2 regions of the Streptomyces sp. NPDC042201 genome follow, and region 1 is predicted to be linked to the other one. Evidence: riboswitches for the same ligand, from Rfam matches in the RefSeq annotation. Region 1 holds a riboswitch; the other holds the start of a gene.

Region 1 (3,655 bases):
GACAGCCGCACCTGAGCCGTACGGTAGATCGCCGCGGCCATCCGCCCCAGCGCCCGGTCGTCCTGGTGGCGGTGGATCCGTACCCCCACGTCGACCTGGGCCAGCGCGTCCAGACCCACCGTGTGCAGCGCGTCCACGAGCAGCGCCAGCTCCACGCCGTACCCGACGGGGAACGGCAGCCGCTCCAGCAGCGAGCGCCGCACCGCGTACTCCCCGCCCAGTGGCTGGACGAAGCCCGCCAGCCGAGGCCAGTGCAGATTCAGCAGCGGCCGCGCCACCAGCTCCGTCACCCGTCCGCCCTGACCGGCCGCGGCACCCCCGGCCCGCTCGCTCAGCGGCCGGTCGTACATCGCCTTCACGAACTGCACGTCCTGATCCGTGAGCAGCGGACCCACGATCCCCGACACGAAATCCGCCGAGAACTCCCGCAGATCGGCGTCCACGAAGCACACGACGTCGCCGCTCGTCACCAGCAGCGACCGCCACAGCACCTCGCCCTTGCCGGGCAGCGCGGGCAGCCGCGGCAGTATCGCGTCCCGGCACACCACCCGCGCGCCCGCCGCCGCCGCGACCTCCGCCGTACGGTCGGTGGAACCGGAGTCGATCACCACCAGTTCATCGACGAGCCGCACCTTCTCCATCAGCTCACGCCGGATCACGGAGACGATCTCGCCGACCGTCTCCTCCTCGTCGAGCGCCGGCAGCACCACGCTCACCGTGGTGCCGCGCATGGCCTTCGCCACCAGGAGCCGGTCGAGCGGACGGTCGGCTGCGGACCAGGAACGCCTGGTCAGCCAGCGTTCCACCTCTTCCAGCACGGTCGGTACTCCCTGTACGTGATGCATGAACGTGATCCATCTCGCGGTGCGGACGACTATCTCAACCATCCGCTCCTTCGGTTACAGTCTTGAACAACACCGATGACCGCCGCATGCCGGGGGTCGCCAGGTGAACAAACGCACCGGATCCCGCATCCGGCGCCATAGCGCTCATCCAGAGGGACAGAGGGAACGGCCCGTTGAAGTCCCGGCAACCCTCCTGCCGACCAATCGAGGTCACGGTGGGGAAGGTGCCAATTCCGTCTTGCGGCGAAGTACGTCGCGAGGAAGATGAGGAGAAAGGGCCTCGCCTCCATGGCTGTGCAGACCGTCCACCCCACCGAAGCCGCCCCCGGATCGATCGATCTCGGACCCGCCGCCGCACTTTCGTGCCGCGAATGCGGAGAGCGCTTCGACCTCGGCCCCATCTTCGCCTGTGCCAGCTGTTTCGGGCCGCTCGAAGTCGCGTACGACCTGCCGAGCGGCACCCCCGAAGAGCTGAAGAAGCGCATCGCGGAGGGCCCGGACAACATCTGGCGCTACGCCCCGCTGCTGCCCGTCCCCGCCGACGTGGCCACGAAGCCCAACATCAACCCCGGCTTCACCAAGCTCGTCAAGGCCGACAATCTCGCCCGTGAACTGGGCGTCACCGGCTCCCTCCACATCAAGGACGACTCCGGCAACCCGACGCACTCCTTCAAGGACCGTGTCGTCGCCATCGCCGTCGAGGCCGCCCGCGCCTTCGGTTTCACCACGCTCTCCTGCTCCTCCACCGGCAACCTCGCCGGTGCCGTCGGCGCCGCGGCCGCCCGCGCGGGCTTCCGCTCGTGCGTGTTCATCCCGCACGACCTGGAGCAGGGCAAGGTCGTCATGGCCGCCATCTACGGCGGTGAACTCGTCGGCATCGAAGGCAACTACGACGACGTCAACCGCTTCTGCTCGGAGCTCATCGGGGATCCGCTGGGCGAGGGCTGGGGCTTCGTCAACGTCAACCTCCGCCCGTACTACGGCGAGGGATCCAAGACGCTCGCGTACGAGATCTGCGAGCAGCTCGGCTGGCGGCTGCCCGACCAGATCGTGATCCCGATCGCCTCGGGATCCCAGCTCACGAAGATCGACAAGGGTCTCCAGGAGCTGATCAAGCTGGGCCTGGTCGAGGACAAGCCGTACAAGATCTTCGGCGCCCAGGCCGAGGGCTGCTCGCCGGTCTCCACCGCCTTCAAGGCCGGCCAGGATGTCGTACGGCCGCAGAAGCCCAACACCATCGCCAAGTCCCTGGCGATCGGCAACCCGGCCGACGGCCCGTACGTCCTGGACATCGCCCGCCGCACCGGCGGCGCGGTCGAGGACGTCAACGACGAGCAGATCGTCGACGCGATCAAGCTGTTGGCACGCACCGAGGGGATCTTCGCGGAGACGGCGGGCGGGGTGACCGTCGGCGTGACGAAGAAGCTCATCGAGGCCGGAGTCCTCGACCCGACCCTGACCACCGTCGTCCTGAACACGGGTGACGGCCTGAAGACGCTGGACGCCGTGGCGCCGACCACCGGGCCGACCGCGACGATCCGTCCGAGCCTCGACGCGTTCCGCGCCGCCGGCCTGGCCCGCTGAGCTCCGCCCACCACTGAAGGAAGGCACCCCACCATGAGCGTCAACGTCCGCATCCCCACCATTCTCCGTACGTACACCGGTGGCAAGGCCGAGGTCCCGGCGGAGGGTACGACCCTCTCCGAGGTGATCCAGTCCCTGGAGCAGAGCCACCCGGGGATCGCCGCGCGCGTCCTGGACGACCAGGGCAAGCTGCGCCGCTTCGTGAACGTGTACGTGAACGACGACGACGTCCGCTTCGAGCAGGGCCTGGAGACCGCCACCCCCGAGGGGGTCGGCGTCTCGATCATCCCCGCCGTCGCCGGAGGCTGATTTCGACGCTCAGTGATCGGTCCGGCCCCCTCCGCAAGAGAAGCGGAGGGGGCCGTTCTGTATGGTTGAGCGCGATACAGTATGGGAACGCCCCCTCCCCCGCGCAGGCTCAACGCCTATGAGAACGCGACAACATGGGGTCAAAGTCTTGGTGCCCTTTGCGCAGTAGATGCGCTTTGCCCGGCCCGACTTGCCCCGGAACGTGGGGAATTCATCGCTATGCGTGTTCAGCCATGCCCAGAATTCTCGTCCGATTGACCTGTTGCAGAGGGCAGTTGGGCAGATACATTCAGCCGCGGTCGACGCGTTCCGGCGCGAAAAGTGGCCCCGCGCAAGGGCCAGTAATAGGGGAGTTAGGCATGGCTCAGGGCACCGTCAAGTGGTTCAACGCGGAGAAGGGGTACGGCTTCATCGCGGTCGACGGTGGTGCGGATGTTTTCGTCCACTACAGCGCGATCCAGATGGACGGTTACCGCACCCTTGAAGAAGGTCAGCGAGTGGAGTTCGAGATCTCGCAGGGCCAGAAGGGTCCGCAGGCGGACATGGTCAAGCTCGCCGTCTGATCCCGGCGCGATCGGCCAGCGACGCACTCACGCCGAAGGGTCCGTGTCCCAGAGATGGGATACGGGCCCTTCGTGCGTTCCCGGCAGGGCGGGATCCGGGGCGGGATCCGGGGGCGACCCGTGTGCGACCCGGGGGCGGCAGAGGTGCGAACAGGTGGCGAGTCGGCAAGACAAGCTTGCACTCGCAGGGGTCGAGTGCTAATCATTGGCGTTAGCACTCTGCAAGTGAGAGTGACAACTTAAGGACCGGGTCGGTGAGGCCCGAAGAGCCGGTGGGGCAAGGAACCGCACGGCTCTCAGGCCGTCCGTCGCGGGCGCCAGCCCGGTCCGGAGCAATCCACCCCAGTCCGGGAG
Region 2 (3,655 bases), on a different contig from region 1:
CACAAGCTCACCGCGCACGAGCAGTACCGGCCGGCCGAGATCGGCGCCACGGTCGACGAGAACGGTGTCGAGCGCAAGGTGTCGCCCGCCGAGAAGCTCAGGGCGAAGCTCAGCAAGAGCTACTACGGCGAGGGGAACCAGATCCCCAAGCCCACCGCCGAGGAGTACAAGGAGATCACCAGCGGCCACGGCCACCACTGATCCCAGCCGGCCTCCTGAGGTCGCCACCACCGAGGGCCCCGGCCCGGTCTCCCGCGAGGGAACCGGCCGGGGCCCTCGGCGTGACACGGTGCTGTCCGCAGTTCGGGCACCCGGTCTTACGACCAGGTCGTTACCGGCGGGTCGACGCCGATAGGCTTGCCGCAGGCCGCACAGGGCCGCGGACCGGCCCCAGACATCCAGGAGCGAGCATGAGCGCTGTTACCCCCGTCGGAGGCGACACCGTGGCGGCCCGCACCTGGCCGGGCGTACTGAACCCCCTGCTGCGCGGCGAGAACCTGAGCACGGACGACACCGCGTGGGCCATGGACCGCATCATGAGCGGCGAGGCCACCGACGCGCAGATCGCCGGATTCGCGGTCGCGCTGCGGGCCAAGGGGGAGACCGTCGAGGAGGTCTCCGGTCTGGTACGTGCCATGTACGCGCACGCCAACACCATTGAGGTGCCCGGGCGTACGGTCGACATCGTCGGCACCGGCGGCGATCTCGCCAAGACCGTCAACATCTCCACCATGTCGGCGATCGTCGTGGCCGGCACCGGCGCCAAGGTCGTCAAGCACGGCAACCGCGCCGCCTCGTCGGCGAGCGGCGCCTCGGACGTACTGGAGAAGCTGGGCGTCAATCTGGAGCTGACGCCGCAACGGGTCGTCGAGGTCGCCGAGGAAGCGGGGATCACCTTCTGCTTCGCGGTGAAGTTCCACCCCGCCCTGCGCTACGCGGCCAGGGCCCGCAAGGAGCTGGGCGCGCAGACCACCTTCAATGTCCTCGGTCCGCTCACCAACCCGGCCAGGGTCCGCGCCCAGGCCGTCGGCGTGGCGGACCTGCGGATGGCGCCGATCGTGGCCGGGGTGCTCGCCGACCGGGGCAACTCGTCGCTGGTCTTCCGCGGCGACGACGGACTCGACGAGCTGACCACCACGGCCACCTCGCGGGTGTGGGTGGTACGGGACGGAAAGGTGACCGAGGAGGCCTTCGACCCGCGGAACGTGGGCCTGGAGCTGGTGCCGGTCGAGGCGCTGCGCGGTGCGGACGCGTCGTACAACGCGGAGGTCGCGCGCCGGCTGCTGGCCGGCGAGACCGGCGCCGTACGGGACGCCGTGCTGCTGAACTCGGCGGCGGCGCTGGTGGCGCTGGACCCGACGGGGGACTCGCTGGACCTCCAGCTGGCGGCGGGGATCGTGCGGGCGGCGGAGTCCATCGACTCGGGCGCGGCGCGGCAGGCGCTGGAGCGCTGGGTCGCGGCCAGCAACGCCTGACGGACCGCCCCCGGCGAGGGCGGGGGCGGCCGCGCGCGGCGCGTGTCGCCGGGCGCGGCCACCCACCCCCGTGTCCCGTATCGCGGACGCCGGCTTGGGGGGTCAGGGGCGCTGTGCCATAATTTCGCCCAAGGTCATGAGTGACAGCGATTAAGGCCCCGGCTCGCTGTCCGGCAACCCTCCGTCCGTGGCGGGGTGCCCCGGGTGAAGACCAGGCCGTAGGCAGAGAGGTCTGCGGCAAGCGCGGACCCCTGCCACCTGGGGTCCTGGTCCTCAAGGGAGCAGTCTCGTGAGCAAGCGAATGCGATAGGGCTTCTCTGCCCGCTCTTCAACACACCTCCGCACAGTGCTCTCCGTGCGTCGAGGCAATCCCCGCTTCTGTCGTGGCACCGCTGTGCCGCCGGGCGGGTTCTTGAAGCCGTTCCGACTTGTCCTGCCGGGAGATACCGCCATGTCCGCATACCCGAACGCCGCCGCCACGACGACCCCGCCCGCCGACGACCCCGCCTGCGCCGCGCCGCTGGAGGTGCTCGGACGCGACGTCACCGTCCCGCTCGTCACCGGCGGCGAAGTCACCTACGCCGCGCTCGACTACGCGGCCAGCGCCCCCGCCCTCCAGCGGGTCTGGGACGACGTGGCCGCCTACGCCCCGTACTACGGCAGCGTGCACCGCGGCGCCGGCTATCTCTCGCAGCTCTCCACCGACCTGTTCGAGAGCAGCCGCCGTACGGTCGCCGATTTCCTCGGCTGCCGCCCCGGCGACCAGGTCGTCTTCACCCGCTCGACCACCGACTCGCTGAATCTGCTGGCGGCCGTGATCCCCGACGGCTGCGAGGTGTTCGTCTTCGAGACCGAGCACCACGCCGCGCTGCTGCCCTGGCGGGACGCCCGGGTGACCTGCCTGGACGCTCCCCGTACGCCGGGAGAGGCCGTCGCCGCCCTGGAGCGCGCGCTCGCGGGCCGGGACTCCCGTACGCCGGCGCTGGTGTGTGTCACCGGCGCCTCCAACGTCACCGGTGAGCTGTGGCCGGTGCGGGAGCTGGCCGCCGCCGCGCACGCCCACGGCGCCCGTATCGTCCTCGACGCCGCCCAGCTCGCCCCGCACCACCCGGTGGACATCGCCGGTCTTGACGTCGACTGGGTGGCCTTCTCCGGGCACAAGCTGTACGCGCCGTTCGGCTCCGGGGTGCTTGCCGGCCGCGCCGACTGGCTCCAGGACGCGGAGCCGTATCTCGCCGGCGGTGGCGCCAGCCGCACGGTGACCCGCCGTACCGACGGGGCGGTGGAGGTCGCCTGGCACACCACCGCCGCGCGGCACGAGGCCGGCTCGCCCAACGTCATCGGGGTGTACGCCATCGCCTCCGCCTGCCAGGCACTCACCGACGCCGGCTTCGACACGCTGGTCGAGCGCGAGCAGCGGCTCATCACCCGGGTGCGCGCGGGCCTGGCCGAGGTGCCCGAGGTCAGGGTGCTCTCGCTCTTCGGCGACGACGCGCCGCGGGTCGGCGTCCTGTCGTTCGTGGTCGAGGGCTGGAACAGCTCGCACTTCGCCGCCGCGCTGTCCGCGGAGTACGGCATCGGGGTACGCGACGGACTCTTCTGCGCCCACCCGCTGGTGCGGACCCTGCTGGGCAGCGACCCACAGGACCCGGGGGAGTGCGGCGCCCCGGAGGCCGAGCCGGGCGAGCGCTCGCTCAACGCGATCCGGGTCAGCTTCGGCGCGGGCACCCCGGACGAGCATGTGGACCGGTTCGTCGGAGCGGTGAAGGAGCTGGTGCGGGACGGCGCCCGGTGGAGCTACCGCACCGAGGAGGGCCGCTGCGTCCCGGACCGGGACGGCGCCGCCGTCTGAGCTCCGTACCGCGGCACGCCCTGAGCGGCGGCCCTACCCGTCGAGTCCGATGGCGAAGGCCGCTTCCAGGTCGTGCTGGGAGTACGTACGGAACGCCACATGCGTGTCGGTGGCCTCGACGCCCGCGATCTTGCTGATCCGGCCGGGGATCACATCCGCCAGATCGTCGTGCTTGGGGACGCGCACCATGGCGATCAGGTCGTACGTGCCGGTGACCGAGAAGACCTCGCTGACGCTGTCCAGCGCGGCGATCGACTCCGCGATCTCGGGGATCCGGTCCACGCTGGTCTTGATGAGCACGATCGCGGTGATCACGGTTGGCGTTCTC

What was found. Region 1 has a riboswitch for S-adenosylmethionine ahead of thrC (threonine synthase). Riboswitches for the same ligand answer to the same signal wherever they lie in the genome.
Region 2: it holds a riboswitch for S-adenosylmethionine, as region 1 does, so the genes downstream of both, ACZ6MZ_RS27265 (aminotransferase class V-fold PLP-dependent enzyme) here and thrC (threonine synthase) in region 1, are expected to answer to the same signal.

What each region holds. Positions count from the first base shown of each region.
Region 1 covers NZ_JBVJDS010000005.1:51,248-54,902, forward strand. Annotated here, with positions in the region: gene ACZ6MZ_RS13875 (glucosyl-3-phosphoglycerate synthase) at 1-818, opposite strand, end outside; SAM riboswitch class I at 987-1,116, shown strand; gene thrC (threonine synthase) at 1,134-2,429, shown strand; gene ACZ6MZ_RS13885 (MoaD/ThiS family protein) at 2,463-2,738, shown strand; gene ACZ6MZ_RS13890 (cold-shock protein) at 3,098-3,301, shown strand.
Region 2 covers NZ_JBVJDS010000012.1:183,282-186,936, forward strand. Annotated here, with positions in the region: gene qcrB (cytochrome bc1 complex cytochrome b subunit) at 1-201, shown strand, start outside; gene trpD (anthranilate phosphoribosyltransferase) at 411-1,475, shown strand; SAM riboswitch class IV at 1,608-1,725, shown strand; gene ACZ6MZ_RS27265 (aminotransferase class V-fold PLP-dependent enzyme) at 1,927-3,327, shown strand; gene ACZ6MZ_RS27270 (Lrp/AsnC family transcriptional regulator) at 3,361-3,642, opposite strand; gene ACZ6MZ_RS27275 (rhomboid family intramembrane serine protease) at 3,639-3,655, opposite strand, start outside.